4 regions of the Arthrobacter sp. BG5 genome follow, and region 2 is predicted to be linked to each of the others. Evidence: riboswitches for the same ligand, from Rfam matches in the RefSeq annotation. Region 2 holds a riboswitch; each other region holds the start of a gene.
The links. A riboswitch is a leader RNA that binds a small molecule or an ion and turns the genes downstream of it on or off. The one in region 2 is predicted to bind thiamine pyrophosphate.
Positions count from the first base shown of each region.

Region 1 (7,211 bases), 1.3 Mb from region 2:
AGCCCGAGCCAGTACCAGCGGGCAAAGCTGGCCCCGGCAAGGATGCCCATCGCCGTAGTGATGACGACGGCGAACGCGACGATCCCGATGAACATGTTGGGGAATCCAAAAACCGAACTCTGCCAGGTCTGCATCACCTGCCCGCAGGAAATCCACGGGTTCACATCGCAGACCGTGACGTGGCTGGGATCCTTCAGGACCTCCAGCTTCTCCAGCACCAGCGTGCCGGACGCGAGCCAACCGACCACGCCGGTGATCAGCAGGAGCCAGGCAAACGGCCGGTCACGCGTCATCAGGGGCAGCGGGCGCTCCGCAGCGGCCGCACCGGCGCCGCGCTCGTGGGCGGTCACGTCGTCGGGGGCGTGGGAGATGCTGGGCATGGAATTTCAGTCCTTTGCGTCGGGTGCTCTTGGCCCGATTGTATCGCCGGAGGCTGGATGTACCCGGGTCGCCGTCGTGCCGTCAGCAGTGATTCGGTCCACGACGCGGACCGGATGACCCGCTTACCTATGCTTTCGCGGCTCCTGTGAGACAATGAACCTGGCTGGGACGCGATCCACATTCGGGTTTCAGTCCGGCGACTTTGTTTGCAAGACCGCCAATGATGAGCAGGGCATACTTCGGGTCCCTCGATCCGGCCTATCCCGCAATGCCATTGGACGGCACCTGGTTGTGACACATGGGATCAACGGGTTCAGAACAAGCTCGCCGGCCTTCCAGGGCTGCCGCACCCCACTGCCGGTGCGAACCTGAAGGTATCCAATTGACTTCTGTCAATGCCCGCGGGTGTTGACAAATATTTGCCCCCACGGGTGCCGAATGTGGCGGTACATCAGGGGCAGGAGTGTCGCCACATATGGATAATGACCAGCTAGTAGCCGGTAACAACGAAGCACTCGTTACCGAAGAAGCACCGGAAACCGCCGCCGCAACGGAGGCTCCCAAGAAGGCCACCAGGACCCGCCGCAAGGCGGCCCCGAAGCCGGAAGCCGCAGAGACGGCAGCCGCGTCCGACGTCGTCGCTGACGCCGGCGCCCTCCCGGACGGCACCGACGCCGCCCCGGAAGCCAAGGCCCCGGCCCGCCGGAGCCGGTCGCGCAGGAAGACCGACGCCGACGTCCCTGCCGCAAGCGACGACGCCGCCGCCGCAACGGACATTGCGGCTACCGCGGCTGCAGCCGTTGAGGCGCCCGCGGAGCCGGCAACAGCGGAAGCCGCACCGGAGAAGCCGGTCCGCCGCCGCGCCTCCCGCGCCAAGGCCGCCCCGGCCGCCGTGGAGGCCGAAGCAGTGCAGAACGAAGTAGCCGCTGTGACCGATGCCGCCGCCCCCGCCGAAGCAGCCGCAGCCGCGCCGGCCGCCGCCGAAACTCCGGCAGCAGAGTCCGATGAAACCGCGGCCGAGGCCGGCGCGGAAGCCCCCGCGCTGTTCCTCGCACCCGGCGCTGTCACCTCGATGATCTTCCAGGCCCCGGACCTGAGCACCGTCGTGCGCCCGGCCCCGGTGGTGGCAGAGGAAACCGAAGAAGAAGACGAAGAAGAAGAGGTCGAGGGCGACGACGCCGGCAGCCGCCGTCGGCGCCGCAGCCGCGGACGCCGCGGCCGCACCCGCGCCGCCGGCGAAGCCGACACCGATACCGAAGGCGCTGACGAGAGCACCGAGGAAACCGGCGAGGATTCCGAAGGCACCCTCGAAGAGGGCGTGACCTCGCGCCGCCGCCGCCGTCGCCGCCGCGGCGAACAGGACCTTGAACTGACCGGCGGCGGGGACGACGATCCGCCCAACACGGTGACCCGTGTCCGGGCGCCGCGCGCGGTCAGCGAGGCCCCGGTCAACAACCGCGTCACCTCCGTCAAGGGCTCCACCCGCCTGGAGGCCAAGAAGCAGCGCCGCCGCGAGTCCCGCGACACGGGCCGCCGCCGCACCGTTATCACCGAGGCCGAGTTCCTGGCCCGCCGCGAATCCGTGGACCGCCAGATGATCGTCCGGCAGCGCGACGACAGAATCCAAATCGGTGTCCTGGAAGACGGTGTGCTGGCCGAGCACTTCGTCTCCAAGACCCAGCAGGATTCCCTGATTGGCAACGTCTACCTGGGCAAGGTCCAGAACGTGCTGCCGTCCATGGAAGCCGCCTTTGTCGACATCGGACGCGGCCGCAACGCCGTGCTGTACGCCGGCGAAGTCAACTGGGACGCCGTGAACCTCGAAGGCAAGCAGCGCCGGATCGAAAACGCGCTCAAGTCCGGCGACTCCGTGCTCGTCCAGGTCACCAAGGACCCGGTCGGCCACAAGGGTGCCCGGCTGACCAGCCAGATCTCGCTGCCCGGCCGCTACCTCGTGTACGTGCCCGGCGGTTCCATGACCGGCATCTCCCGCAAGCTGCCCGACGTTGAGCGCAACCGGCTCAAGCGGATCCTCAAGGACCGCCTGCCGGAGGACGCCGGCGTAATCGTCCGCACCGCGGCCGAGGGCGCCTCGGAGGAAGAGCTGACGCATGACATCAACCGTCTGCGCGCGCAGTGGGAAGGCATCGAGAGCCAGTCCACGTCCACCAAGATCCTCGCCCCGGAGCTGCTCTACGGCGAACCGGACCTGACCATCAAGGTGGTCCGCGACGTCTTCAACGAGGACTTCTCCAAGCTGATCGTTTCCGGCGAGGAAGCCTGGGACACCATTGAGGCCTACGTCACCTACGTGGCTCCGGACCTGGTGGGCCGGCTTGAGAAGTGGACCAAGGACACGGACATCTTCGCTGCGTGGCGCATCGATGAGCAGATCCACAAGGCCCTGGACCGCAAGGTCTTCCTGCCCTCCGGCGGCTCCCTGGTGATCGACCGCACCGAAGCCATGACCGTGGTGGACGTCAACACCGGCAAGTTCACCGGCAGCGGCGGCAACCTCGAGGAAACCGTCACCAAGAACAACCTGGAAGCGGCCGAGGAAGTCGTCCGGCAGCTGCGGCTGCGCGACATCGGCGGCATCATCGTGATCGACTTCATCGACATGGTGCTGGAATCCAACCGCGACCTCGTGCTGCGCCGCATGGTGGAGTGCCTCGGCCGGGACCGGACCAAGCACCAGGTCGCCGAGGTGACCTCGCTGGGGCTCGTGCAGATGACCCGCAAGCGGATGGGCACCGGGCTGCTGGAGGTCTTCGGCGAACAGTGCGAGGCCTGCGCCGGCCGCGGCATCGTCACCCACGACGAACCGGTCGAACACCGCCGCGCCAACACCGTCGCCGCGGAACACCACGTCCCGCGGACCGAGCACCAGCCCGCCGCCCGCACGGAGCGCAAGCGCCGCCGCGGCAAGAGCGGCCAGGGAGCCGGCGAGTCCATGCCGGCCGCCCCCGCCGCGGCGCACGCCGAGCCCACCGAGGCTGAGCGCCACGCCAAGGCAGAAGCGACCCGCGCCGCGTTGGCCAACATCGCCGCCGCCGCGCACGCCGCCCACTTGCACGACGGCGAAGCGACAGCAGCGCCCGACGCCGAAACCCGGCAGGCCGCCCTCGATGCGGCCGTGGAGCTGGCTTCGACGGAGGAGGCAGCCGGGCGTCCCGCCGCTGTGCTGACCTTCGGCGGCGAGCAGGTGGCCCTGCCGTTCGTCGAGCACGCGGAGGAGACCCCGCAGCCCGCGCTGACCCTGGACCTGCTCACCGAGGCATTCGCCAACCTGGGCGACGCCGAGGCCGCCAAGCCTGCCGCAGCGGCCCCGGCCGCGGCGGAAACTGTAGCGCCGGAACCGGCTGCACGGGCCGCGGAGCTCCCCGCGGCGGAACCCGCGGCGCCGGTTGCAGCGGCACCGTCCCGCGCCACCCGCGGCCGTGGCCGTGCCCAGACAGCACGGATCCAGCCGCCGAGTGTCCGGAACCGGGAGGCCCAGGCCACCCCCCGGCAGGAAGCGCCCAAGGCACCCGCGGCTCAGGCCCAGGCGCCCGCAACACAGGCACCCGTCCGCCGGGAACCTGCCAAGGCACCCGCGGCGCAGGCGCCCGCAGCACCGGCAACGCAGGCGCCGGCCCGCCAGGCTGCGGCAGCGGAGAGCTCCGCACCCCGCCGGGTGCGCCGGAACCGAAGCGCCAGCCGGGCCCAGGGAGCCGCCAACGAGACGTCTGTGCAGCAGCGCGCGGCCACTCCGTCGGCTGCCGCCGGATCGGTCCATGAGGCCAAGGCGCCGGAGCCGGTGAAGGAGGCCGCGAAGCCCGCGGCCAACGAGCCGATCATCCTCGGCGTCGGCGTACCGGCGTCGGAGCTGTAGGACTCAGCAGACACCACGGCCCGCGGGTATCGTGCGGAATCGACGTAACATCGGTCGGTCCGGGCGGTACCCGCGAGCCCGTTAAGGGGCGTCCGCCAGGGGGCGCCGTCACGGAGGGTGCGGACGGGGGAGTTGCCGGCGGGGAACGCTAGGCTGGGGAACTGACACGGGGTGCCGCGCATCGAGCCGGCTGAGATCCAGACCCGTTGAACCTGTCCGGTTAGCACCGGCGAAGGGATGTCTCTTGTCTTCATCGACCCAGCCGCAACCAACCCGGCCAGCCGCAACCCGCCCGGCATCCATCCTGCAGTCCGCCTTCCCGGACCAGGAGCCCGCGGAAGCCGCCGCAGCCACACTGCCGCGGATTCCGCGGGTGCTGGCGATCGCCGGTTCGGACCCTTCCGGCGGCGCCGGCATCCAGGCGGACCTGAAGAGCATCGCCGCGAACGGCGGCTACGGGATGGCCGTCATCACGGCGCTGACGGCCCAGAACACCCGGGGCGTCCGCTCCGTCCACGTGCCGCCGGCGTCCTTCCTGACGGCCCAGCTGGAGGCAGTAAGCGACGACATCACCATCGATGCGGTCAAAATCGGCATGCTCGGCGACGCCGCAGTGATCGACGCCGTCCGGGCCTGGCTTCAGAAGGTCCGGCCCGCCGTCGTGGTCGTGGACCCGGTAATGGTGGCCACCAGCGGCGACCGGCTGCTGCAGGAATCCGCCGAAGCGGCCCTGCGCTCCCTGCTCCCGCTGGCCGACCTCATCACCCCGAACCTGGCCGAACTGGCCATGCTGCTGGACGAACCGCCCGCCGCGGACTGGGCCGGGGCGCTGGAACAGGGCAAGCGGCTCGCCGCCCAGGCCGGCACCACGGTGCTGGTCAAGGGCGGCCACCTCGCCGACGGCCAGGAAAGCGAAGAAGGCGGCCGCGACGACGGCGGCGGCTGCCCGGACGCACTGGTGAACACCGGAGGACTGCTCGGCCAGGAAACGGTGGTCGTGCCGGGCGAGCGGATCGCCACCCGCAACAGCCACGGCACCGGCTGCTCGCTGTCTTCGGCACTGGCCACGGTGCAGGCGCGGGCGGGGGACTGGGAGGCGGCTCTGCGCGAGGTCAAGCCCTGGCTGCTGGGTGCGCTGCGGGAATCCGGTCGCCTCGGCGTCGGATCCGGCAACGGCCCCGTGCACCATTTCCACCACCTTCAGCCAGCCGCACCGGCCCTGACACAGCTGCCCGCCAAGGGTGGCTTCGCAGCGGCCCTCGCCGGGCACGCGGCGGCAGGACTGGACGCGATCTACAGCCTGGACTTCATCCGCGGGCTCGCCGACGGAAGCTTGCCGGAGCAGGAGTTCGCTTACTACCTCAGCCAGGACGCCCTGTACCTGAACGGCTACTCCCGGGTGCTGTCCCGCGCCGCCGCCCTCGCGCCGTCGGAAGCCGAACAGCTCTTCTGGTCCCGTTCGGCGCAGCAGTGCCTCGAAGTCGAATCCGAACTGCACCGGAACTGGCTGGCCGGCCGCGCGGCGGAAACGCGGCCGGGACCGGTCACCAAGGCCTACGTGGACCACCTCCACGCGGCATCGCTCGCCGGCAGCTACGGCGTGCTGGCCGCGGCGGCGCTGCCGTGTTTCTGGCTCTACGCCGAGGTCGGCGCCACGCTGCATCGCGAGTTCCTCGCTGCGGGCGCCCCGGCGGCGCACCCCTACGCGGAGTGGCTGAGCACCTACGCGGACGAGGCCTTCGCGGAGGCGACCCGGCAAGCGATCAGGTACACCGACGCCGCGGGCCGCGGGGGCTCCGAGGCGGAGCGACGCGCCATGGCAGAAGCCTTCGAGCACTCCTGCCGGTATGAGGTGGAATTCTTCGACGCGCCGAGGCTGCACGCCTGAGCCGGCCCGGGCGATGCAGCCGGTAAGATAATGGGGCGCGGTTCCGGAAGGTCGCTGCGGCACCACAGCTTGGGCCCCCTGGGCACATGGTGTGGCGCCTGTCACGCACTACTCGCCGGGACCAGCCTCGTTTGCGGCCGAAGGCAAAATTAGCGTAGTCTAGATCTTCGGTGCTTACGCCAACACTTGGGTTATGACCCTGAGGAACAGTTCACCCGCCCTGCGGGCAGGACTTTCCACGGGATAGCTCATGGGTTCCCCCGGGGAATCCACCGGCGTTGAGGCACAGCGTGAGCCGGTCCGAACACTTCGGCCCCAGGTTCCGCACGCAAATCTAGTAATAAACGTCGAGAGAAGTGAGTTCCCCAGTGGTGTACGCGATTGTCCGCGCAGGCGGCCGCCAAGAGAAGGTTTCCGTTGGAGACTTCGTTACCCTGAACCGCGTCCCCGGTGGAGCCGGCAGCACCTTTGAGTTGCCCGCACTGCTCCTGGTGGACGGTGACAAGGTCACGACTGCAGCCAAGGACCTGGCCAAGGTAACGGTTACGGCTGAGATCCTGGAAGACCTCCGTGGTCCCAAGATCGTCATCCAGAAGTTCAAGAACAAGACCGGTTACAAGAAGCGCCAGGGTCACCGTCAGGAACTGACCAAGGTCAAGATCACCGGTATCAAGTAACTCTTCGTTACTGATCTGGTTCCAACAGTTTCCCCAGAATTTTTGAAAGCAGGCATTTCAAATGGCACATAAAAAAGGCGCGAGCTCCACTCGCAACGGTCGTGACTCCAACGCCCAGTACCTTGGCGTCAAGCGCTTCGGCGGCCAGGTAGTTTCCGCAGGCGAGATCATCGTCCGCCAGCGTGGCACCCACTTCCACCCGGGCGCCGGCGTTGGCCGCGGCGGCGACGACACCCTGTTCGCCCTGACCCCCGGTGCTGTCGAGTTCGGCACCCGCCGTGGTCGTCGCGTTGTGAACATCGTGGCTGCTGCAGCTGCAGAGTAACAACAAGTTCTAAATCGGTGGGGCGGGCCAATAGGTCCGCTCCACCGGTGTTTTAACCGCATTACA
Region 1 covers NZ_CM155268.1:527,242-534,452, reverse strand. Annotated here, with positions in the region: gene AC1MBE_RS02360 (vitamin K epoxide reductase family protein) at 1-380, opposite strand, end outside; gene AC1MBE_RS02355 (Rne/Rng family ribonuclease) at 857-4,255, shown strand; TPP riboswitch at 4,413-4,510, shown strand; gene AC1MBE_RS02350 (bifunctional hydroxymethylpyrimidine kinase/phosphomethylpyrimidine kinase) at 4,500-6,143, shown strand; gene rplU (50S ribosomal protein L21) at 6,512-6,820, shown strand; gene rpmA (50S ribosomal protein L27) at 6,882-7,145, shown strand.
Region 1: it holds a riboswitch for thiamine pyrophosphate, as region 2 does, so the genes downstream of both, AC1MBE_RS02350 (bifunctional hydroxymethylpyrimidine kinase/phosphomethylpyrimidine kinase) here and AC1MBE_RS08425 (ECF transporter S component) in region 2, are expected to answer to the same signal.

Region 2 (7,211 bases):
GGCGACCGCGACGCCCCCGTGTCGATCTTCCACCCCACCTACCTGATCCTCGTGGCCGGCGTGTCCAACGCCTTCCTTTCCGGCGATCTGTTCAACCTTTATGTGGGCTTCGAGATCCTGCTGACCGCCAGCTACGTGCTGATGACCCTCGGCGGGACGGGTCCGCGGATCCGCGCCGGCGTGACCTACGTGGTGGTCTCCGTGGTCTCCTCGGTGCTCTTCCTGATCGCGATCGCCATGATCTACGGCGCCACCGGGACCATCAACATGGCCGACCTGGCCGTCAAGCTGGTCGAACTGGACCAGGGTACCCGCAACCTGCTGCACGTGCTGCTGCTGGTGGCATTCGGGATCAAGGCCGCCGTCTTCCCGTTGAGTTTCTGGCTCCCGGACTCGTATCCGACGGCGCCTGCCCCGGTCACCGCCGTGTTCGCCGGGCTGCTCACCAAGGTGGGCGTCTACGCGATGGTCCGCACCGAGACCCTGCTCTTTCCCGGCGACACGTTCAACACCCCGCTGATGGTCGCGGCCCTGCTGACCATGGTGGTGGGGATCCTGGGCGCCCTGGCGCAGAGCGACATCAAGCGACTGCTCTCCTTTACCCTGGTCAGCCATATCGGCTACATGGTGTTCGGCCTGGCGATGTCCTCAGTTGCGGGGCTGGGGGCCGCGGTGTTCTACGTGGCGCACCACATCACCATCCAGACCAGCCTGTTCCTGGTGACCGGCCTGATCGAGCGCCGCGCCGGGAGCTCCTCGGTGGACCGGATCGCCGGGCTCGCCAAGCTTTCGCCGCTGCTGGCCGTGCTGTTCTTCGTGCCGGCCATGAACCTGGCCGGCATCCCGCCGTTCTCCGGGTTCCTGGGCAAGCTGGGCCTGCTGCAGGCCGGCGTCGCCCTCGGCACCCCGCTCGCCTACGCCCTCGTGGCCGGCGGTGTCCTGACTAGCCTGTTGACTCTGCTGGCCGTCGCCCGGGTCTGGAACCGTGCCTTCTGGCGCAAACCCGAGGACGCCGAACACCCCGACCCCGTGCTGTTGGCCGCCCCGGCCGACGCGGCCACCGGCCACCGCGCGGGCCAGCAGAACGTGACCCTGCTGCCGCGGACCATGGTGGGCTCCACCTTGGGCCTGGTGCTGTTCGGAGTGGCGCTGACCGTGTTCGCCGGGCCGCTGTTCCGGGTGGCCGGCCAGTCGGCCGAGTCGATGCTGGATCGGTCAGCCTACATCCAGGCCGTGCTGGGGGACGAGGCGCCGGTCCCGGCGATCGCCGAGCCGCCGCGGCAGGAGGGCGGGAAATGACGCGGAAGAGAATCTCGCTGCGCCAGGAACTGCCGCTGCTGGTCTGGCTGGTCATCGTCTGGGGCGCGCTCTGGCAGGACTTCAGCGCCGGGAACCTGCTTTTCGGTGCCTTGATCGCAGTGGTGGTGGCGCGGTTGTTCTACCTGCCGCCGGTGGAATTGGGCGGCCGCTTCAACGTGCTGCGCGCCGTACCCTTCGCCGTAATCTTCCTGGGCAAGGTCGTGGCGGCCAGCCTCCAGGTCCTGTACCTCGCCGTCGTCCGGGGCCCGGAGGTGATCAGCGCCGTCGTGGCCGTCCAACTCCGGAGCCATTCCGACCTGCTGGTGACCGCCACCGGGCACGTCATCTCGCTGATTCCGGGGTCCGTGGTGGTGGAAGTGGACCGGTCCACGTCCACGCTCTACATCCACGGCATCAACGTCCGCGATGCGAAGGATGCGGACAAGCTCCGGAAGGAGGTCCGCGACACCGAGGCCGGGCTGATCCGGATCATGGGCACCCGGTCCGAACTGTCCGCGCTGAAGCAGGAGGTGGGCTCGTGATGCCGCTGGTCCTGACCATTACCGCCGTCGTGCTCTCCCTCGCAGCGGGCGGCGCGATCATCCGCATCGCCCGGGGCCCCTCGCTGCTTGACCGGGTGCTGGCCGCCGACGTGCTGCTGGCCATCCTGGGCGCGGCGCTGTGCATCGATATGGCCGTAAACCGGCACCTGAACAACTTGATGCTGCTGGTGTCCATTTCCATCATCGGCTTTGTCGGCTCGGTGACCGTGGCCCGTTTCGTGGCAGACCGGAGGAAGCAGCCCAATGAGTCCTGAGACAAGCTCCGCCGACGCCGTGACCGACGCCGTCTCCGCCGTTTTTATGGTGGTCGGGGCGCTGATGTCCCTCGGCGCGGCAATCGGCCTGCTGCGCTTCCCCGACCTCATGAGCCGTATGCACGCCGCCACCAAGCCGCAGGTGCTGGGCCTGTTCCTGCTGCTTTGCGCGGTGGGCCTGCAGCTGCGCACCTGGTGGGTGTGGCCGGTGCTGGGCGTGGCGTGGATCTTCCAGCTGCTCACGGTGCCGGTCTCGGCCCACATGGTGGGACGTGCCGGCTACCGCACCAAGCACCTGCACCCGGAACTGCTCAGCGCCGACGAGCTCGAAGCCGTGGTGCAGCAGGCGGCCGGCAAGCGCGGTTTCACCGACGACGACGACTGACCCGCCGTCGCCCGGCCGGTTGGCGGGACATGGCGCATGGTCCGCCGCCTGGGCGGTGGCCGGACATGTCAGACTGGCCGGATGGAAATGCCGGAAGATGCCCCGCGGGACCTCGACCAAGACCAGATCGCCGAAATCGCGAGAGCTTACGTTGAAAAGAACCATCCCGACTCAGCTGCGTCCATCCTCGGGGGAAGCGCGGCCGCCGGGACGGCAACATCCACCTCTGACCTCGACATCGCTGTTCTCTACCCGGACGGACACCCGAATTATGCGCTGACCAGCCGTTTCCAGGGATGGCTGGTTGAGGCGTTCGTGCATACGCCGGCGAGCCTGGACTTCTGGTACCGCAGGGAGGCGGAGGAACGGCGACCCGTGATCGCAGAGCTTTGCGCCAGCGGAATTCTCCTTACGGACAACGGTGCCGGCCGCGCATGGCAGTCCCGCGCCCGGGAACAGATGGCACACGGGCCGAAGCCCCTGACCGACGCCGAGCGGGGTTCCCGCTGCTACGGACTGAGCGCCCTAATGGACGACCTGACAGGAAGCCGCGACGACGCCGAAACCTTCATCCTGACGGCGGATGTCTTCCGCGAAGCTGCCGACCTTTTGCTGCTCGAGGCCGGGAGTTGGCTTGGCGGAGGCAAATGGGTCATTCGCCGCCTCACGCGCAACGGCAACGACCTCGCCGGCCGCCTGGCGGGCTGGGCCGCCGACCCTCACCGAAACCCGGAATCCCTCGCCGCCCTCGCCAGGGAGGTCCTCGAGGGGTCGGGTGGGTATGTCCAGGAGGGCCATCTGCGCGGCGAGGCGGAAATTACCGCCTGACGACCGATGACTCCGCCGGCGGCCGGGCGCACCGGGCAGGCGATAGGCCCTAGACCAGGTCCTGGGTCTTGGCGAAGCGAGTGATCGCCCGCTGCGTGCCGCGGTTGGCGAGAACCTGGATGATGGCGCTGACCGACGCAGAGATCAGGGCGAACGTCAGCGCCTGACGCAGCGTGGTGGGAACGTCGTCGTCGTGGCCCTTGGGCGGCTTGTTGCCGGTCGTCTTTTCCCAAACGGTGTCGACCACCTTGGTGCCGACGAAGCCGGCGAGGAGGCTGATGCCGGTGCCGAGCAGTTTGATGAAGATGTTCATACGTCGTACTCCTTGCGGGAGGAAACAGGGCTTCCCCTAGCCTAGCGTCCCGGCGACGCCGGGCGGCCAAGGATCTCCGTCAGGGCCTCGACCACCAGCTCATGGTCCGCTTTCTGTGGCAGCCCCGAGACGGTGACGGTGCCGACCACCCCGGTGCCGCGCAGGTAAATGGGAAAGGAGCCGCCGTGGGCCGCAAACTCCTGCTGGTCGAACCAGGCGTTGTCCTCGATCCTGCGCCCGGCAGCACGCGCCCGCAGGCCCACCAGCAGCGACGGGACTTCATACCGCACGGCGGTGCGCTGTTTGGCCTTGATCCAACGCTCATTGTCCGGGGTGGCGCCCTCCAGAGCGGCGTGGAAGAGGACCTGCTCGCCTTTGGTGATGTCGACGGCGATCGGGTGGGAGCGTTGCCGGCCGAGCTCCACTAGCCGGAGCCCCAGGTCAAGGGCGTCGTCTTTGCTGAAGGACTCGAACTGCAGTTCGTCGATTTCCGTCAGGATGCGGCCGATCAGCGCCGCCAGGGACCCGTCCGGCTGCGGTTCCGCGGAGTCCGGGTCGTACTCGGGGGAAGGAACTGGTGCGTCGCTCATGGGACTCAGCTTCCGTTAGGTGGCCGCCGCTGCGCAAGCCCAACGGACGGGCAGCTGGGGCCCTCGAAACGGCAACGATTGTGAGTCACGTGGGAGGTCCGCCGGGTGTAAACTGGCCCAGCCCACAAGGGCGATTTTGATACGACAGGGGAGCGCCGCCGTCGGGCATCACTGGAACAGTCCAGGGAACCGTAGGTGGGCGCTGAGAGTGCGGACAGCCGCAGACCCTCGAACCTGATCCGGTTAGTACCGGCGCAAGGGAGTCGAGTTCTCAGGGTGCCCGGCGCCCGTGGCGGAAGCCGCGGCGCCGCCGGAACACCCTCCCCTCCTGTACCTCAGGAGGACGACATGACTGATATTTCTGCGAAGCAGACACTCACCACCGGCAAGTACAGCTGGCGCGTGGTCGACATTGTGGTGGCGGCGTTGATCGCTGTTGCCGGCGGTGTGATTTTCTGGGCCTGGTCCCAGGGTTCCAACCTTGTTTCCGTTCCGCTCAACGCCGTTTACCCGCCGCTGACCGGGCTCTATGCCGGCGGCTGGATGATCCCCGCTGTGCTGGGCATGCTCATTATCCGCAAGCCCGGAGCGGCATTGTTCTGCGAAACTGTGGCCGCCACGGGCGAGCTGATCATGGGCTCCCAGTACGGCGCGTCCGTGCTGTTCTCCGGCTTCGTCCAGGGCCTCGGCGCCGAACTCATCTTCGCCGCGTTCCTGTACAAGCGGTTCAACCTGCCGGCGTCCCTGCTCGCCGGCGCCGGCGCGGGCCTGTTCTGCGGACTGAACGACTCCTTCCTGCCCTGGGGCTGGAACATCGCGTACGAATCCGGCGACAAGCTCGCCTACATCGTCTTCTGCGCCATCTCCGGAGCCGTCATTGCCGGCGGGCTGTCCTGGCTGGCCACCCGCGGCCTGGCCAAGACCGGGGTGCTGGGGTCGTTCGCCTCCCGCAAGGCGGCGTCGGAACCCGTCTTCTCCTGAGGCCCGCACCCGCATGAGAACTTCCGACGCCGTCCGGCCGGCCGCGGTCACCGCCCGCGGCTGGGGCTGGCGGCACGCCGGCCGGCCCCGGCCCGCCGTGAGCGGCCTGGATCTGGACATCCGCCCGGGTGAGCGCGTGCTGCTGCTGGGGCCGTCCGGCGCGGGCAAGTCCACACTGCTGCACGCCCTGGCCGGGGTGCTCGGGGACAGCACTTCCGCCGCCGCATCGGCCGCTTCGGCCGCGTCCGCGGCGGGCGCCGCGGACGCCGAGGACTCGGACGAGACCGGCAGCCTGCTGATCGACGGCGCCCCACCCCGGTCCCGGCGCGGCAGGGCGGGGCTGATGCAGCAGGACCCGGAGACCCAGGTGGTGCTGTCGCGGCTCGGCGACGACGTCGCCTTCGGGGCCGAAAACCTGTCCGTGCCCCCGGCGGAGATCTGGCCCCGGGTGGCGGAGGCGCTCGACGACGTCGGGCTGGGCGGACTGCCGCTGCAGCACCCGACGTCGTCGCTCTCCGGCGGGCAGAAGCAGCGGCTGGCGCTCGCCGGGATCCTCGCGATGCGGCCGGGCCTGCTGCTGCTCGACGAGCCCACCGCCAACCTCGACCCGGCCGGTGTTCTGGAGGTCCGCGACGCCGTGGGGCGGTGCCTGGACAAGACCGGCGCCACCCTCGTGGTGGTGGAGCACCGGGTCGCCGTCTGGAAAGACCTCGTGGACCGGATCGTTGTGCTGCAGCCCGGAACCGCCACCGACTCCGCCGTGCTGCTGGACGGGCCCCCGGACCTGGTCCTGGAGCAGGCGCGGGACATGCTCATCGCCGCCGGCGTCTGGGTGCCCGGCCATGTGCCTGCCACCCGGGCGCGCCGCGGCGGAACGGGGCCGGGCGGAGTCGAGACCGGCGGCGCCGCGGCCGGCCAGCTGCTGCTGGCGGCCGAGGGGCTGGCCGTGTCCCGCGAACATCCCCGCCGCACCGGTCTGTTGCGCGGGTTCCGCACGGTCCCGCCCGCGCCGGTGCAGTCCGGCATCACGGCGCAGGTCCGGGCCGGGCAGGCGCTGACCATCACCGGCCCCAACGGTTCCGGGAAGTCGACCTTCGCCCTGACCCTGGCGGGACTGTTGGCCCCGGTGGCCGGCGCGGTGTCCGCCACGACCGAGCTGAGCGCCGGTGCGGGCATCGACCCCTACAAGTGGAGGGCCCAGCAGTTGATTGCCAGGATCGGCACGGTGTTCCAGGAACCCGAGCACCAGTTCGTCACCGGCCGGGTGCTGGACGAACTGATGTTCGGCCCCCGCCAGCTGGGCCGCGGCGAAGAACGAGTGGACGAGCTGCTGGAACGCCTGCGGCTGCGCGACCTGGTGGACGCCAACCCCTACACCCTCTCCGGCGGCGAAAAGCGGCGGCTCTCGGTCGCCACCGTGCTGGCCGCGCACCCGCAGGTGCTGGTGCTGGACGAGCCCACCTTCGGCCAGGACGCCAACACCTGGGCGGAACTGGCCTCCTTCCTCTCCGAGCTCCTCGACGCCGGCACGGCCGTGGTCTCGGTGACCCACGACGCGGAATTCAGCGAGGTCCTGGGGGGCGCCGAGTTAAAACTCGGCGCCCCGCCGCCCGGCGTGCCCGGCCGGACGACGAACCCGGGGGTGGCGGCGCCATGAGGGACGCCCTGACCCTGCCCGGGAACCACGCCCTGCTGGCCCGGGCCAACCCGCTGGCCAAGTTCGCCGGCGTCGTGCTCATCACGGTCGTCCTGGCGCTGTCCATCGACTGGGTGTCCGCGTCCGTGGCGCTCGGCTTCGAACTCCTGCTGTTCCCGCTTGCCGGCCTGACCCTGGCCCTGCTCTGGCAGCGCGGCTGGCCGCTGATCCTAGCGGCGGCCGTGGGCGGCTGGAGCACCGCGATCCTGGCGCCGGACCACGGCAGGATCCTGCTCGACGTCGGCGTCTGGTCCATCAGCGAGGGTTCGCTGCAGCTCGGGCTGGGTTTCCTTTTGCGCGGC
Region 2 covers NZ_CM155268.1:1,821,016-1,828,226, reverse strand. Annotated here, with positions in the region: gene AC1MBE_RS08460 (Na+/H+ antiporter subunit D) at 1-1,299, shown strand, start outside; gene AC1MBE_RS08455 (Na+/H+ antiporter subunit E) at 1,296-1,841, shown strand; gene AC1MBE_RS08450 (MrpF/PhaF family protein) at 1,841-2,116, shown strand; gene mnhG (monovalent cation/H(+) antiporter subunit G) at 2,106-2,501, shown strand; gene AC1MBE_RS08440 (nucleotidyltransferase domain-containing protein) at 2,583-3,329, shown strand; gene AC1MBE_RS08435 (DUF4235 domain-containing protein) at 3,379-3,642, opposite strand; gene AC1MBE_RS08430 (heme-degrading domain-containing protein) at 3,684-4,232, opposite strand; TPP riboswitch at 4,369-4,511, shown strand; gene AC1MBE_RS08425 (ECF transporter S component) at 4,581-5,213, shown strand; gene AC1MBE_RS08420 (ABC transporter ATP-binding protein) at 5,227-6,870, shown strand; gene AC1MBE_RS08415 (energy-coupling factor transporter transmembrane component T family protein) at 6,867-7,211, shown strand, end outside.

Region 3 (7,211 bases), 1.2 Mb from region 2:
GGCGGGAGCCTCGGCTGCGTCGTCCTTCTTGGCCTTCTTGGTGATGGCTTCCGGGATGATCACGGAACCCTTTTCCGGGGTGACGAAGGCTTCCTTGGGAGCCTTGGTCTTCAAGGTGCCCTCCTGGCCCGGGAGACCCTTGAACTTCTGCCAGTCACCGGTGATCTTCAGGATCGCGGCGACCTGCTCGGACGGCTGTGCGCCGACGCCGAGCCAGTACTGGGCACGGTCCGTGTCGACCTCGATGTACGAGGGCTCTTCGGTCGGGTGGTACTTGCCGATCTCTTCGATGGCACGGCCGTCACGCTTGGAGCGTGCGTCCATGACGACGATGCGGTAGTACGGTGCGCGCATCTTGCCGAAGCGCTTAAGGCGAATCTTTACGGCCACTTTTGTGGTCACTCCTGTTTCTGAAACGGGGTCGAGCCCGGCGTTCTGCACCCGTGGGGCGGGCCGTACTAGGGGGTTCTAAAGGACAGGATCCGGACGCGGAGAGAGGGGCCACGCAGATCGAGTACCTGTTTATTGTGCCAGATCACCGCGCGGATTTCGACTTGACACCCGCGGCGGGCATCTTCGGGCACTTTTTCGGCCGGGGCGGGCGTCGCGTCAGGAGGTCCAGACGTACAGTCCGGCCTTCGTGGCAGGGTCGACGCCGGCCGCCAGCTCGGCGAGCTGCCGGACATAGCGGGCGGCCTGCTCGGCACCGAAGGGCATGTCCTCCTCAGCCGCCCAGCTCTCCGCGACATCGGCCAGGACATCGCCCTCGCCTTCCGTCTCGTAGCTGAGCAGGTCCGCGAGGGCCCGGACCATCGCGGCCGGGACGCCCAGCAGCGAGTCGCTGGCAACGTCCACCATCGCCAGCTCGTAGTCGGCGCCCGCGGCATGCACGGCGGTGCCGGCCAGGTCACCCAGACGCTCGACCTCGAAGTCGCTGATGTCGGGAATCCGGACAGCGCCCGGGGCAGCCGCGGCTCCGCCGTCGAGGGCCGACGCGCGCTTCAGGGCGGCGTCATGGGTGGCGACGAAGATTTCAGTAAATCCCAAGGAAGTGCTCCTCATCAGGGGTAGGTCTGGCGTGGTGCCGGCGGCCGCACTGCAGGCAGGAAGCTGCGGCGGCCATCCGGTTTCAGCCTAGCCCAGACGGGGCTGCGGCCCCAGCGGACATGCCCTCCCTAAGCCACGAGCAATGGGCAGAATGCCGCTATGCCCACTCCTTGCCGCGAAGGATGAGCATTCCCCTCGCTCTACGTTGGCCGCGCACTGTGTCGTCCGGTGCCACCGATGGACATGCCCTCCCTTAGCCACGAGCAACGGGCAGAATGCCGCTACGCCCACTCCTTGCAGCGAAGGATGAGCATGTCCCGCGGTCCCGGGACGCCAAGGATGGGCATGTCCCGCGGGCCGTGAGCGATCGGACCCGGCCCGCACCCGACCCGCTCCCCGGCCCCTCGGGCAGCGGACCTTAGCGAACGGCGACGCGGATCCGGTTGCGCCACGGATCATCGAAGCGCAGCTCGGCCCCGGTGTGGTGGGACTCGACGCCGGCGGTCTTGAGCCGGTCGGCGAGGGCGCCGACGTCGTCTCCGGAGGGAACTTCGATGAGCACTTCGCCCAGGCCCAGGGTGTCGTGGCGGGGCCCGGCGCCGCGGCTGTTCCAGACGTTCATGGCCATGTGGTGGTGGTAGCCGCCGGCCGAGACGAAAAGCGCCTGCCCGTGCCAGCCCGCCGTCTTCTCGAAGCCGAGCGTGCCGACGTAGAAGTCGTGGGCGGACTGCACGTCGCCAACCTGCAGGTGGACGTGCCCGACGCCGGCGTCCGCCTCGCGCTGTCCGGCCAGCGACGCTTCGGTGAGGTGCTGCTCGAGGTAGCGCTGCGGCGGCAGGGCGAGGCTGTCCATCACGACGTTCTTGCCGTCCCAGGACCAGGCGTCGCGGGGCCGGTCCCAGTACAGCTCGATGCCGTTGCCCTCCGGGTCGTTGAAGTAGAAGGCTTCGCTGACGAGGTGGTCGGCGCTGCCGGTGAAGAACTGCGGCTCGTACTGCGCGGCGGAGGCTACGGTGGCGGCCAGCGAGGGCTGGTCCTCGAACAGCAGGGCGGTGTGGAAGAGGCCGGCCTCGCCGCGGGAGGGCAGGTTCAGTCCGGGGGCGGGGGCCAGGTGGACCAGGGGCTTGCGCTTGCGTCCGAGGTAGAGCCCGCCGTCCTGCTCGGCCACGATGTCGAGGCCGAGGGCGCGCTGGTAGTAATCGGTCATCAGCTTCATGTCGCCGACCTTGAGCATCACGGTGCCCATGGTGAGTTCGGCGGGAAGGAGATCCTGGGTGCTGGCTTCTGCGGTCATCGAAACGCTCCGGTGGTCCTGTGGCCACCGACCTTCGGTGACCTTTACATAGACTTAAATTACTTGAAGCTTCAATTTATTCCTAATGCGGGACAGGTCCTTGACCGACCATTTCCCCGCGGAGCACGATGCTCCGGGGCTCGCGCAGGGTTGCGAGGTCCCGGCGGGGATCCGCGGCGCAGACGAGCACGTCCGCGCTGGCGCCTTCGGCGATCGATTCGGCGCCGAGCCAGCCGCGGGCAGCCCAGGTTCCGGCGTCGAGGGCCGCCGTGGCCGGAAGTCCGGCGGCGCGCAGGGCCTCGAGTTCATCGGTGATCCGGCCATGCTTGATGACGCTGCCCGCGTCGGTCCCGGCGTAGATGGCCACCCCGGCTTCGTACGCCTCCAGGATGCGCTCGGCGCGGCGCTCCCAGAGCGAGCGCATGTGCGCCGCGTAGCGCGGGAACTTGCCTTCGGCCTGGGCGGCGATGTCCGGGAAGGTGGCGATGTTGATCAGGGTGGGCACGATCGGGACGCCCTGTTCGACGAAGCGGGGCAGGTGCCGGGGCAGCAAGCCCGTTCCGTGTTCGATGCAGTCAATGCCGGCGTCGAGCATGTCATCGAGGGTGTCCTCCGCGAAGCAGTGCGCCGTAACGCGGGCGCCCTCGTCGTGGGCAGCCCGCACCGCGTCCTTGACGGTCCCGGCCGGGAAACTTGCGGCCAGGTCGCCGGCGTCGCGGTCGATCCAGTCCCCCACCAGTTTGACCCAGCCGTCGCCCGCGCGGGCCTGCTTGCGGACGGCCTCCACCAGGTCCGCGGGCTCAACTTCAATGGCGAAGCCCCGCAGGTACCGGCGCGTCCTCGCGATGTGCCGGCCGGAGCGGATGATGCGCGGCAGGTCGGTCCGCTGCTGGATCCATCGGGTGTCATGGACCGCGCCGGCATCGCGGACCAGCAGGGTTCCGGCGTCGCGGTCGGTCAGGGCCTGCCGCTCCGCTACCTCGTCCGGTACATCGCCGCCGGGGCCGAGCCCGATGTGGCAGTGCGCGTCGACCAGGCCCGGGATGACCCAGCCGTCCAGGACCAGGTCCGGCGCGGCCGCGGGCCGGGTGAAGGTCAGCCTGCCGTCGACGGCCCACAGTCCGCGCCGCTCCTGGTCGGCTGCCGTGAGGACGGGGCCGCTGAATTCGATGATGCTGCTCATGGCCTAAAGCTTAATCCGCATCGCGATCCGCCGGCCCAGCTCGTCCAGCCCCGATTGCGCCTCGTGTTCCCGCAAGGCGGCCAGGGCGCCCGAAGGCCCGGCGACCACCTCGAAGCCGCAGCTCGCGTAAAACGGTTCATTGAACGGAACGCCAGCAAAGGTGCACAGCGTCATCGACTGATAACCACGACGGCGGGCCTCGGCGAGGGCTGCCTGCACCAGGGACCTGCCGATCCCGCGCCCGGCAAAATCGGGATGCACCGAAAGTTGTTCAAGATGGGCCTGGCCGCCGACTTCATCGATCCGGGCGAATCCGACCGGCGGGCTTCCGGCGACCAGGAGAAATAGAAAGGCATCCAGCCTCGCCTGCTCCGGAGCCGGGAACGGCCGGCACCCCAGCACCGCTTCGAGCAGGCGGTCGGCCGCGGCCTCCAGCGCCGGCAGGCCCGCGAGGTCTTCAGGTGTCGCGGCCCTGATGCGGGGCAAGACCCTGCGCTGAATCACGATGCCACGCTAGCACGGGGCCGATCCGGGCGTCCCGACGGCTTCCCGGCGCCCTGTGGTAGCTTCGTTTACGACCACACGGGTGCCCCTGCAGGGGCTGAGATCAGGCTGGTGCAGCCTGCGACCGTTGAACCTGTCCGGGTAATGCCGGCGAAGGAAGTGAGCAGTTCTTTGAGCGCAACAAATCCACAGCACAGCCCTGCCCGGAACGGGAACAACGCGGCGCCAACGGAGCCTCCCGTCACCGGTGCAACACCCGTGACGCAGTCCTTGAAGTCCCATACCCTCGCATATGTCGAAGACGGCGGGATCCGCGTCCCGGTGACGGAGATTGCCCTGGAACCTTCCCCGGGCGGCGTCGGAAATCCCCCGTTCCGGGCGTACCGCACCGCGGGACCGGGCAGCGACCCGGTAGTAGGGCTCGCCGCCGTCCGCAGTGAATGGATCGCCGGACGCGGGGACACGGAACCCTACAGCGGCCGGGAACGCAACCTGCTCGACGACGGCAAGTCCGCGGTCCGGCGCGGCGCCGCCTCGGCGGAATGGCGGGGCGCGCCGCCGGAGCCCCGCCGCGCCGTCGAAGGCCGAACGGTCACCCAGATGCATTACGCACGACAGGGCCTCGTGACACCGGAGATGCGCTTCGTCGCACTGCGGGAGAACTGCGACGTCGAGCTCGTCCGCAGCGAAGTCGCCGCCGGCCGGGCCATCATCCCCAGCAACATCAACCACCCGGAGTCCGAGCCGATGATCATCGGAAAGGCGTTCCTGGTCAAGATCAACGCGAACATCGGCAACTCCGCGGTCACCAGCTCCATTGCCGAAGAGGTCGACAAGCTCCAGTGGGCCACGCAATGGGGCGCTGACACGGTGATGGACCTGTCGACCGGCGACGACATCCACACCACCCGCGAATGGATTATCCGCAACTCCCCCGTCCCGATCGGCACCGTCCCGATCTACCAGGCCCTGGAAAAGGTCAACGGCGAAGCAAACGCCCTGACCTGGGAGATCTTCCGTGACACGGTGATCGAACAGTGCGAGCAGGGCGTCGACTACATGACCATCCACGCCGGAGTGCTGCTGCGGTACGTCCCGTTGACCGCCGACCGGGTCACCGGCATCGTGTCCCGCGGCGGTTCCATCATGGCCGGGTGGTGCCTTGCGCACCACCAGGAGAACTTCCTCTACACCCACTTCGACGAGCTGTGCGAAATTTTCGCCCGCTACGACGTCGCCTTCTCACTCGGCGACGGGCTGCGGCCCGGGTCGACGGCGGACGCCAACGACGCCGCCCAGTTCGCCGAACTGGATACCCTGGCCGAGCTCACGCAGCGGGCCTGGGACTTCGATGTCCAGGTCATGGTGGAAGGCCCGGGCCACGTCCCGTTCCACCTCGTCCGGGAAAACGTGGAGCGCCAGCAGGAACTCTGCAAGGGTGCGCCCTTCTACACGCTGGGGCCCTTGGTCACAGACATCGCACCGGGCTATGACCACATCACCTCGGCGATCGGCGCCACCGAGATCGCCCGCTACGGCACGGCCATGCTGTGCTACGTCACGCCAAAGGAGCACCTGGGCCTGCCCAACAAGGACGACGTGAAGACCGGCGTCATCACCTACAAGATCGCCGCCCACGCCGCCGACTTGGCCAAGGGGCATCCCGGTGCGCACGAACGCGACGATGCCCTGTCCAAGGCCCGGTTTGAATTCCGCTGGCGCGACCAGTTCGCACTTTCCCTGGACCCGGCGACCGCGGAAGCCTTCCACGACGAGACCCTGCCGGCCGAACCGGCCAAGACAGCCCACTTCTGCTCCATGTGCGGGCCGAAGTTCTGCTCTATGCGGATCAGCCAGGACATCCGGGACGAATACGGGTCAGCGGATTCCCAGGCAGCGTTGGCACAGATGGCAGCCGGAATGCGCGCGAAAAGCGACGAATTCGTAGCGGCCGGCGGCAAGGTCTACCTGCCCGAGCCCTCCATCGGCGCACCGTCCTAGCCGGGGATTCGGGCACCCGCCTGCGCGGCACCGGCGCGTCAGGAGGCGTGGGCGTGCCGGCTGCGGTTGACGTCGGCTATGAAGGAGCGGATGACCCGGTCGCCTTCCTTCGAATCCTGCGGCCGGTGCCCGCCCGGGGCGGTGCGGTGCAGGGCGCCCGTCTCCCGCAGATAGCCGGCAATCTCCTCGTAGAGCGGTTCCCAGCCGCCGGTCAGGACCAGCGTCGGCACTCCCGGAACGATCTGCAGCGGGGCCTCCCAGGGCGGCGCCTGCAGGCGGAGCCGGCGCGCGGCGCGTCCGTCCTCCACCGCGGGCTCGCCCACACTGCCTCGAACCGGGGCATGGGCGGCGAACACACGGCGCACAAACTCGCGGTGGAAATCGTCGTCGCCAAGGTTGTGCCGGACGTCAAAGAGCGGCTGCATGAGGGCACGGTGCGCGGCGGTCGCCGGCAGTTCGGCCGTGAGCGAGAGGCAGGCCGGTTCCACCAGCGTGAGGGACTGCACCAGATCAGGGCGTTCGACGGCGGCCATCATCGCGGCGATTGCGCCCTGCGAGTGCGCCACGACATGGCCGCCGGCCTCGCCCCGGCCATCGTCCGCCAAGGCCCGCAGCACGATGCCGGCATCGGCGGCGAAGTCCGTTTCCCGCGGTTCGGCGATCGGGTCGAACCCGTGCCGCCGCAGGAACAGCGCGTCGTAACTGAGAGCCATGCCGTGCTGTTTCGGCCACGCCGCGGCACCAAAACTGCCGGCCCCGTGGACGAAAACTACGCGCTGCTTGAACATGCCCTAAGCCTATGGCACCGCCCCGTCAACGGGGCCGACGACATACTGGCTGTCCGTCCGGCTTCAGCTACTTGCCGCCGCCGAGGAACTTGTCGAAGCCCTTGGGCAGGTTCAGCTGGGACGGGTCGAACTCGCCGCCCTGCTGGCCGAAGGCTGCCCCGGTGGGTACGGTCTTGGGGCCGGCGGCGCGCCGTGCCTCCGCGTCCTTGAGCTCCTGCGCAGCCTTGGCCGGATTGCCGGAGCGGGCCTTCTTCTTCGGCGCGCTCTTGGCTCCCTTGCGGGCACCGCCGCCGCCCATCCCGGGCATTCCCGGCATACCGGGCATGCCGCCGCCGGCTGCCATCTTCTTCATCATCTTCTGCGCCTGGGCAAAGCGCTCCAGCAGGCCGTTGAC
Region 3 covers NZ_CM155268.1:615,861-623,071, forward strand. Annotated here, with positions in the region: gene rpsP (30S ribosomal protein S16) at 1-390, opposite strand, end outside; gene AC1MBE_RS02795 (hypothetical protein) at 610-1,047, opposite strand; gene AC1MBE_RS02800 (VOC family protein) at 1,466-2,341, opposite strand; gene AC1MBE_RS02805 (amidohydrolase family protein) at 2,424-3,524, opposite strand; gene AC1MBE_RS02810 (GNAT family N-acetyltransferase) at 3,528-4,028, opposite strand; TPP riboswitch at 4,097-4,204, shown strand; gene thiC (phosphomethylpyrimidine synthase ThiC) at 4,173-6,029, shown strand; gene AC1MBE_RS02820 (alpha/beta fold hydrolase) at 6,068-6,817, opposite strand; gene ffh (signal recognition particle protein) at 6,885-7,211, opposite strand, start outside.
Region 3: it holds a riboswitch for thiamine pyrophosphate, as region 2 does, so the genes downstream of both, thiC (phosphomethylpyrimidine synthase ThiC) here and AC1MBE_RS08425 (ECF transporter S component) in region 2, are expected to answer to the same signal.

Region 4 (7,211 bases), 790 kb from region 2:
CCTTTTCAGGCGAACGACGACGGCGCTCACCGGAGCGGCCGCCGTCACGGGAGCCTTCACGGCCGCCGTCGCGGGAGCCTGAGCGGCCGGAGTCGCGGCCGCCGTCGCGTCCGCCTTCGCGTCCGCCTTCGCGGGAGCCGGAACGGCCGGAGTCGCGTCCGCTGCCCCTGGCGCCGTCCCGGGCCCCGTCCCGAGTGCTGGGGCGTGTGTTCTTCTTGCCGGTCTCGCCCAGGTCTTCGAGGACTTCTGCGTCGACGCCGGCGAGCACCCGCTTGTCGCGGGGGAGGCGGCCCTTGGTGCCCTCGGGGATGTCCAGTTCCTCGTACAGGTGCGGCGAGGAGGAGTAGGTCTCCACCGGTTCGGGCACGCTCAGGCCCAGGGCCTTGTTGATCAGGCCCCAGCGCGGCATGTCGTCCCAGTCGACGAAGGTCACGGCGGTGCCCTTGTTGCCCGCGCGGCCGGTGCGGCCGACGCGGTGCAGGTAGATCTTCTCGTCTTCGACGCACTGGTAGTTGATGACGTGCGTGACGTCGTCGACGTCGATGCCGCGCGCGGCGACGTCGGTGGCGACGAGGACGTCCACCTTGTTGTTGCGGAAGGCGCGCAGCGCCTGCTCGCGGGCGCCCTGGCCGAGGTCGCCGTGGATGGCGGCCGCAGCGAAGCCGCGGTCCACGAGTTCCTCGGCGACCTTCGCGGCGGTGCGCTTGGTCTTGGTGAAGATGATGGTCCGGCCGCGTCCGCGGGCCTGCAGGATGCGAGCCACCACCTCGATCTTGTCCATGCTGTGGGCACGGTAGATCAGCTGGCGGATGTCGCGCTTGGTGAGGCCCTCATCCTCGGGGTCCGCGGCGCGGATGTGGGTGGGCTTGGTCATGTAGCGGCGTGCCATCGCGACGACCGGGCCGGGCATGGTGGCGGAGAACAGCAGGGTCTGGCGGACGGCCGGGGTCCCGGCGATGAGGGTCTCCACGTCCGGCAGGAAGCCCAGGTCCAGCATCTCGTCGGCCTCGTCGAGGATGACCATCTTGACGTTCTTCAGGACGAGGTGCTTCTGCTTGTACAGGTCGATCAGTCGCCCGGGGGTGCCGACGACGATCTCGACGCCCTGCTGCAGGGACTCGACCTGCGGCTCGTAGGCGCGGCCGCCGTAGATCGTGGTGATGCGGGCGTTGCGCTTGCGGGCCGCGTTCTGCAGGTCGCCGGCGACCTGGACGGCGAGCTCGCGGGTCGGCACGATCACAAGGGCCTGCGGGGCACCGGGGGCCGGGAGCTCGGCGAAGCCTGCGTCGTCGCGTCCGATGACGCGCTGCAGGGCCGGGATGCCGAAGCCGAGGGTCTTGCCGGTGCCGGTCTTGGCCTGGCCGATGATGTCGTGGCCGCTCAGGGCAACCGGCAGCGTCATGGCCTGGATCGGGAACGGGTGGGTGATGCCGGCGTCGGCAAGGGATTCAACGATGTCCGCGCGGACGTTGTAGTCGGCGAACGATTTTTCCGCGATTTCGTGCGGGGTTTCGTCCGAGATGATGGTTTCTTCCGGCTCGATCGTTTCCGTGCCGGATTCGTCAGTCAGAAGCTGGTGCGTGTGCAATTCACTCACAGGGGAGTTTCCTTATTCATTTGGGCTGCGCTGCTTGCTCAACGGGGCCGGCGCGGGGCCGTTCCGGAGCACGCTCAGGGGCGCAAGCAAGTCCAGTGGAAGCCGATCGCGGGCTATCTAAATGCTGGCACTGGGACCAGCGGGTGTGTCTCAAGATCGCGTAGGGGCGGGCTTGTTGAATTCGAAAAACATGGAAATCAACGACCGGGCATCCATTACTACCCTTCCAGTCTAGCCGTTCGCCGTTCGGAACCTCGACCGGGGCCGGCGGTGTGGCGCGGCAGCGGCGCCGGAGCGGGGCGGCGGGTGATCAGCCGACGAGTTCCAGCCGGACTTCGCGCGTCACGATGTCCGAGGACAGGACCCGCACCCGGACCTGGGTGCCGGACTCCAGTTCGCCGGGGCACCGTGCGGTCACCGCGGGCTCGGCGATCTGCACGATCCCTGACGGGCCGTTCCCGTTGCCGTTGCCCTTACCGTTCCCGTTGTTGCCCTTCCCGTTACCGTTGGCGCTGCCGTTCTTGGCCGGTTTCGAACCGGAAATGACGACGGCGTCGAACTCCTGCCCGATGTGGTTGCTCAGCAGGGCCGCCTCCACGGTGTCCAGTGACAGCCGCTCCAGTTTGGCGGCCAGCTGGTCCGAGGCCGCCATGATGGCCGGCAGTGACGGGAGCGCGTCGCGGGCCCAGCCCGGTACCTCGGCGTCGTTGGACAGGGCCTCGCAGATGACCAGGACGAAACGGTCGATCAGGCGCCGCAGCGGGGCGGTGGAGTGGGCGTAGGCCGCGCCGATGGCGGATTGGATGGCGTCCTCGGGAACCGTCCCGTCGAACGGGGTGTAGCCGGCCCCGCGGAAGAGCATGCCGGCGGAGTGTACGATCGCGAGCTGGCGCGGGTCGGTGGGGTCCAGGGTGCGCAGGTATTCGCCGTAGCTGATCCGGCCGTCCCAGGGTTTGCCGAGTGCGCCGGTCTGGCGCCGGAAGTGCCGCAGCGAGCTCTCATCCGGGGCGGGCATGGTGCGCAGGATGCCGACTTTGCCCTGCAGCATCAGGTCCGCGGCGGCCATGCCGGTCATCAGGGATATCTGGGCATTCCAGTCCTCGACCGGCAGCGGCGGCGCGGCGACGATCCGGTAGCCGCCGTCGGGCAGCTGTTCGATTTCCTGCTCCGGCATGTTCAGGCTCGCCCCGCCGCGGAGCCGTTCCAGTTCCACCCGTTTGCTGCCGACTTCCTTGAGCAGTTGCAATACCGGGTCCGCGGTGCCGCCGTCGAGTGCGGCCTGCACGCCGTGGTAGCTGAGCTTGGCCCGGCTGCGGACCTGCGCCCGGCGCACCAGGACGGAGGCCACTTCGGCGGCGCCGTCGAGTTCGAACTCCCAGACGAAGGCCGCACAGAGCTGGCCCGCCAGCAGGCTGCCGGCCGCCTCGCTGATGACTTCGGGGTGCAGTGGGATGCGGCCGTCCGGGGTGTAGAACGTTTGGCCGCGGCGCCGTGTCTCGGCGTCGAGCGCACTGCCGGGCTGGACGAAGGAAGGGACATCCGCAATGGCGTAGAAGACCTTGTAGCCCTCGCCGGCGCGGTCGATGAACAGGGCCTGGTCCAGGTCCGTTGAGGACGCCGGGTCAATGGTCACGAACTCGACATGCGTCAGGTCCAACTCGGGCAGTTCGTGGCCGGCTACAGCCGCCTCGGCGTCCCGGAGCGCCGCTTCCGGGAACGGACCGGGCAGTTCCAGGGTGGTGCGCAGTGCGTTGAGCGCCTGGGCAAGCTGGTTCTTCTGCTGGCGGACGCTCGGAGTCAGGCGATGATGAGACACGAAATCAGGGTAGCCCGATTTCCGCCACTAGTCTTGAAGCATGAGCACCTCCCCGGCCGAGCCCGCCCGCTACCAACGCTTCCTCAGGGAGCTGCTGGGCGTGATGGCCTACGGGGAGCTCTCAGCCTTCGAACGGCTCTCCTCCGATGCCCGGTATTCGCCCACCCTGCACGACCGTGCGGTGCTGGGCCGCCTCGCCGTCATCGAGTTCCAGCACTTCGAACTGGTCTGCGCGCGGCTGGCCGAACTGGGCGCCGACGCGGAGGAAGCCATGCTGCCGTTCCAACCGTCGGTGGACCACTTCCATGAGCGCACCCGGCCCGCCGACTGGCATGAGTCACTGATGAAGGCCTACGTGATTGACACAGTCTCCGCCGACTTCTATCGGTCCATTTCCAGCTACGTCGACGCCGGCACCGCCGCGCTGATCGAACAGGTCCAGTCCGCAGGGGACGCGACGGCGGTGCTGCGGGACCGGCTCAAGGCGGCGCTCGCCGACGACCCGCGGCTGGCGTCCCGGCTGGCGCTGTGGGCCCGGCGGCTGCTCGGGGAGGCACTCACCCAGGCGCAGCGGGTCAGCGTGGAACACGCCTTCCTCGGCGGCCTGACCGGCGCGGACGAGGTCCGGGCCGGCGAACTCGCCCGCGCCCTGACCGCCGACCTCGCCGCCGGGCATTCCCGGCGGATGTCCCAGCTCGGACTTGCCGGCTAAGTCCCCGGGCCGTCTTCCCGGCTAGCTTGCCCGCCTAGTTTTCCCCGGCACCGCTGCCGACGTCGGTGTGGTTTTCGGCGTCGGCGTGGCTGCCGGCGTCAAGCGCGGCCAGCAGGCGCCGCGCCGCCCCGGCGGGATCGGCGGCCTCGGTAATCGCCCGGACCACGACGACGCGGCGCGCTCCGGCGTCGACGACCTGCTCCACGTTGGTCAGGTCGATGCCGCCAATCGCGAACCACGGCACCACGCCGGAGACCTTTCCGACGTCTGCGGCCTCGGCCCGGCCGATCGCCGCGGCGGCGTAGCGCACCAGGTCCAGCCCGACGGCGGGGCGGCCCGGCTTCGTCGGGGTGGCCCAGACCGGCCCCACGCAGAAGTAGTCCAGCCCGCTCCGGCCCGGGGCCGCGGCGATGGCGGCGTCGACCTGCTCCGGGGTGTGGGTGGACATGCCGATCACGGTGTCCTTGCCCAGGAATTCCCGGGCCGCGGTGAAGGGGATGTCCTTTTGCCCGATGTGGAAGACCGGTGCCCCGGCGAGCGAGGCCAGGTCGGCGCGGTCGTTCACGGCCCAGAGCCGGCCGTGCCGCCGCGCCACGGCGTGCAGAACCTCCAGCAGCTCCAGCTCCTCGGCCGCCTCCAGCGCCTTATCCCGCAGCTGGATGATGTCGACACCGCCGGCGAAGGCGGCATCAACGAAGTCCTCGAAGTCGCCGCGCTCCTTCCGGGCGTCGGTGCACAGGTACAGGCGGGCGGTGGTGTGGACATCCTGGCTCATGCCATAAGCCTAGTTCCTCTAAACTGGGCGCATACCGCGGGAGCCCGCGCAGGCCGTCATCCGGCCGCCGGGCTGAGAGGGCGTCAGAGCCGACCGCTTGACCTGATCCGGTTAGTACCGGCGTAGGGAAGGAAGCCTATGGACGTATCAGTCCCACCATCCGCCACACCCGCCATCGGCGCTGCGCCGCGCGGAGGCGCCGAATATTACGACGTCGCCGTGATCGGCGGGGGAGTGATCGGCCACGGCATCGCCTGGGAGGCCCGCCGCTCGGGCCGCACCGTCGCCCTGCTCGACGACGCCCCCGGCTCCGGCGCCAGCTGGGCCGCCGCCGGCATGCTGGCGCCCGTGAGCGAACTGCATTACCAGGAGGAAGACCTCCTGGCCCTGATGCTGGAAGCGTCACGGCTGTGGCCGCAGTTCGCTGCCGCTCTGGCCGGCAACAGCACAGCCGGCGGCGTAGGCGCGGGCGGCACCGGCTATCTCACGACGCCGACCCTCGCCGTCGGTGCCGACGCCGCCGACCGCCGGGCGCTCGCCGACCTGCGGGCCGTGCAGCAGGCCAGCGGGCTGGCCGTGGAGCCGCTGACGGTGCGCGAGGCGCGCAACCGCGAACCCCTGCTCAGCCCGGGCATCTCCTGCGCCTTCGACATCCCGGCGGACCACCAAGTGGACCCGCGCCGACTGCTGGCCCGGATCGGCTCGCTGCTGGCCGCGGACAGCCGGTACACGGCGGTGCGCCGCCGCGCGACCGGGCTGCTCTGGGATGGCGGCCGCGTGGCGGGGGCCACGCTTGAGGGCGGCGGGGAGATCCGGGCCGGTGAGACGGTTGTGGCCACCGGCCTCGGGGCAGCCGACCTGCAGGGCCTGCCGGCCGGACTGTCCCTGCCGCTGCGGCCGGTCTACGGGGACATCCTCCGGCTCCGGGTGCCGCAACGGCTCCGGCCGCTGCTGCGCTCCACCGTGCGGGGGCTGGTCCGCGGAGTCCCGGTCTACATCGTTCCGCGGGCGGACGGAACGGTGGTGATCGGCGCAACCCAGCGGGAGGACGCGCCCTCCGCCGCCGGCGCCGTGTCCGCCGGCGGCGTCTACCAGCTCCTGCGCGATGCCCAGCAGCTGCTCCCCGCCGTCGCCGAACTGGAACTGCTCGAGGCCACGGCAAGGGCACGGCCCGGGACACCGGACAACGCCCCGCTGCTGGGCCGCGTGGCCGGCCCCGGCGCCGGGCCGGACATCGCGGGCCTGATCGTGGCCACCGGTTTCTTCCGGCACGGAGTGCTGCTCACCCCCGTGGCCGCCGCCATCTGCCGGGCGCTGCTGGACGGGCAGCCGGACCCGCGCTGGGCCCGGTTCCGACCGGACCGGTTCTCCGACCGCCGCCCGGATTCTTCCGGCCACGACCCGCGGGACGTCTCACCCACACATGCATCACCGACAGACAGGACCACAGCGTGAACATCAGGCTCAACGGAGCGCAGCACGCCCTCGCCGACGGCGCCACGGTCGGCGCGCTGGTCAGCGGGGTCACCGGCCGGACGCTGGCCGCCGACGGGCAGGCCACGGACGGCCGCAAGCTCGGCGTCGCCGTCGCCCGCAACGCCGAGGTGGTGCCGCGCAGCCAGTGGCACGCGACGGCGCTCGCCGAGGGCGACGACGTCGAACTCGTCACCGCGGTACAGGGAGGATGAACGCCATGGCAGAAACAGCGCTGGACGCAACCCAGCAGGCACGCCGGGACCCGCTGACCTTCGACGGCGTGGAGCTGGGCTCGCGGCTGATCATGGGCACCGGCGGGGCACCGAGCCTGGACGGCCTGGGCGCCGCCCTGGTGGCCTCCGGCACGGAACTCACCACGGTGGCCATGCGCCGCTACTCGCCGGCCGAGAGCGGCTCGCTATTCCAGCTGCTGGCGGACAACAACATCCGGGTGCTGCCCAACACCGCCGGCTGCTTCACCGCCCGGGATGCCGTTCTTACGGCCGAACTGGCCCGCGAAGCGCTGGAGACGGACTGGGTGAAGCTCGAGGTGATCGCGGACGAGCACACCCTGCTGCCGGACGCCCTGGAACTTGTGGAGGCCACCGAGCAGCTTGTGGCCCGCGGCTTCAAAGTCTTCGCCTACACGAACGACGACCCGGTGCTGGCCCTCCGGCTGGAAAACCTCGGCGCCACCGCCGTGATGCCGCTGGGTGCCCCGATCGGCACCGGCCTGGGCATCCTGAACCCGCACAACATCGAACTGATTGTCTCGAGGGCGTCCGTGCCGGTGGTGCTTGACGCCGGCATCGGCACGGCCTCCGACGCCGCGCTC
Region 4 covers NZ_CM155268.1:1,033,615-1,040,825, reverse strand. Annotated here, with positions in the region: gene AC1MBE_RS04660 (DEAD/DEAH box helicase) at 1-1,597, opposite strand, end outside; gene AC1MBE_RS04655 (RNB domain-containing ribonuclease) at 1,908-3,413, opposite strand; gene AC1MBE_RS04650 (ferritin-like fold-containing protein) at 3,454-4,125, shown strand; gene thiE (thiamine phosphate synthase) at 4,160-4,900, opposite strand; TPP riboswitch at 4,927-5,047, shown strand; gene thiO (glycine oxidase ThiO) at 5,039-6,355, shown strand; gene thiS (sulfur carrier protein ThiS) at 6,352-6,588, shown strand; gene AC1MBE_RS04630 (thiazole synthase) at 6,594-7,211, shown strand, end outside.
Region 4: it holds a riboswitch for thiamine pyrophosphate, as region 2 does, so the genes downstream of both, thiO (glycine oxidase ThiO) here and AC1MBE_RS08425 (ECF transporter S component) in region 2, are expected to answer to the same signal.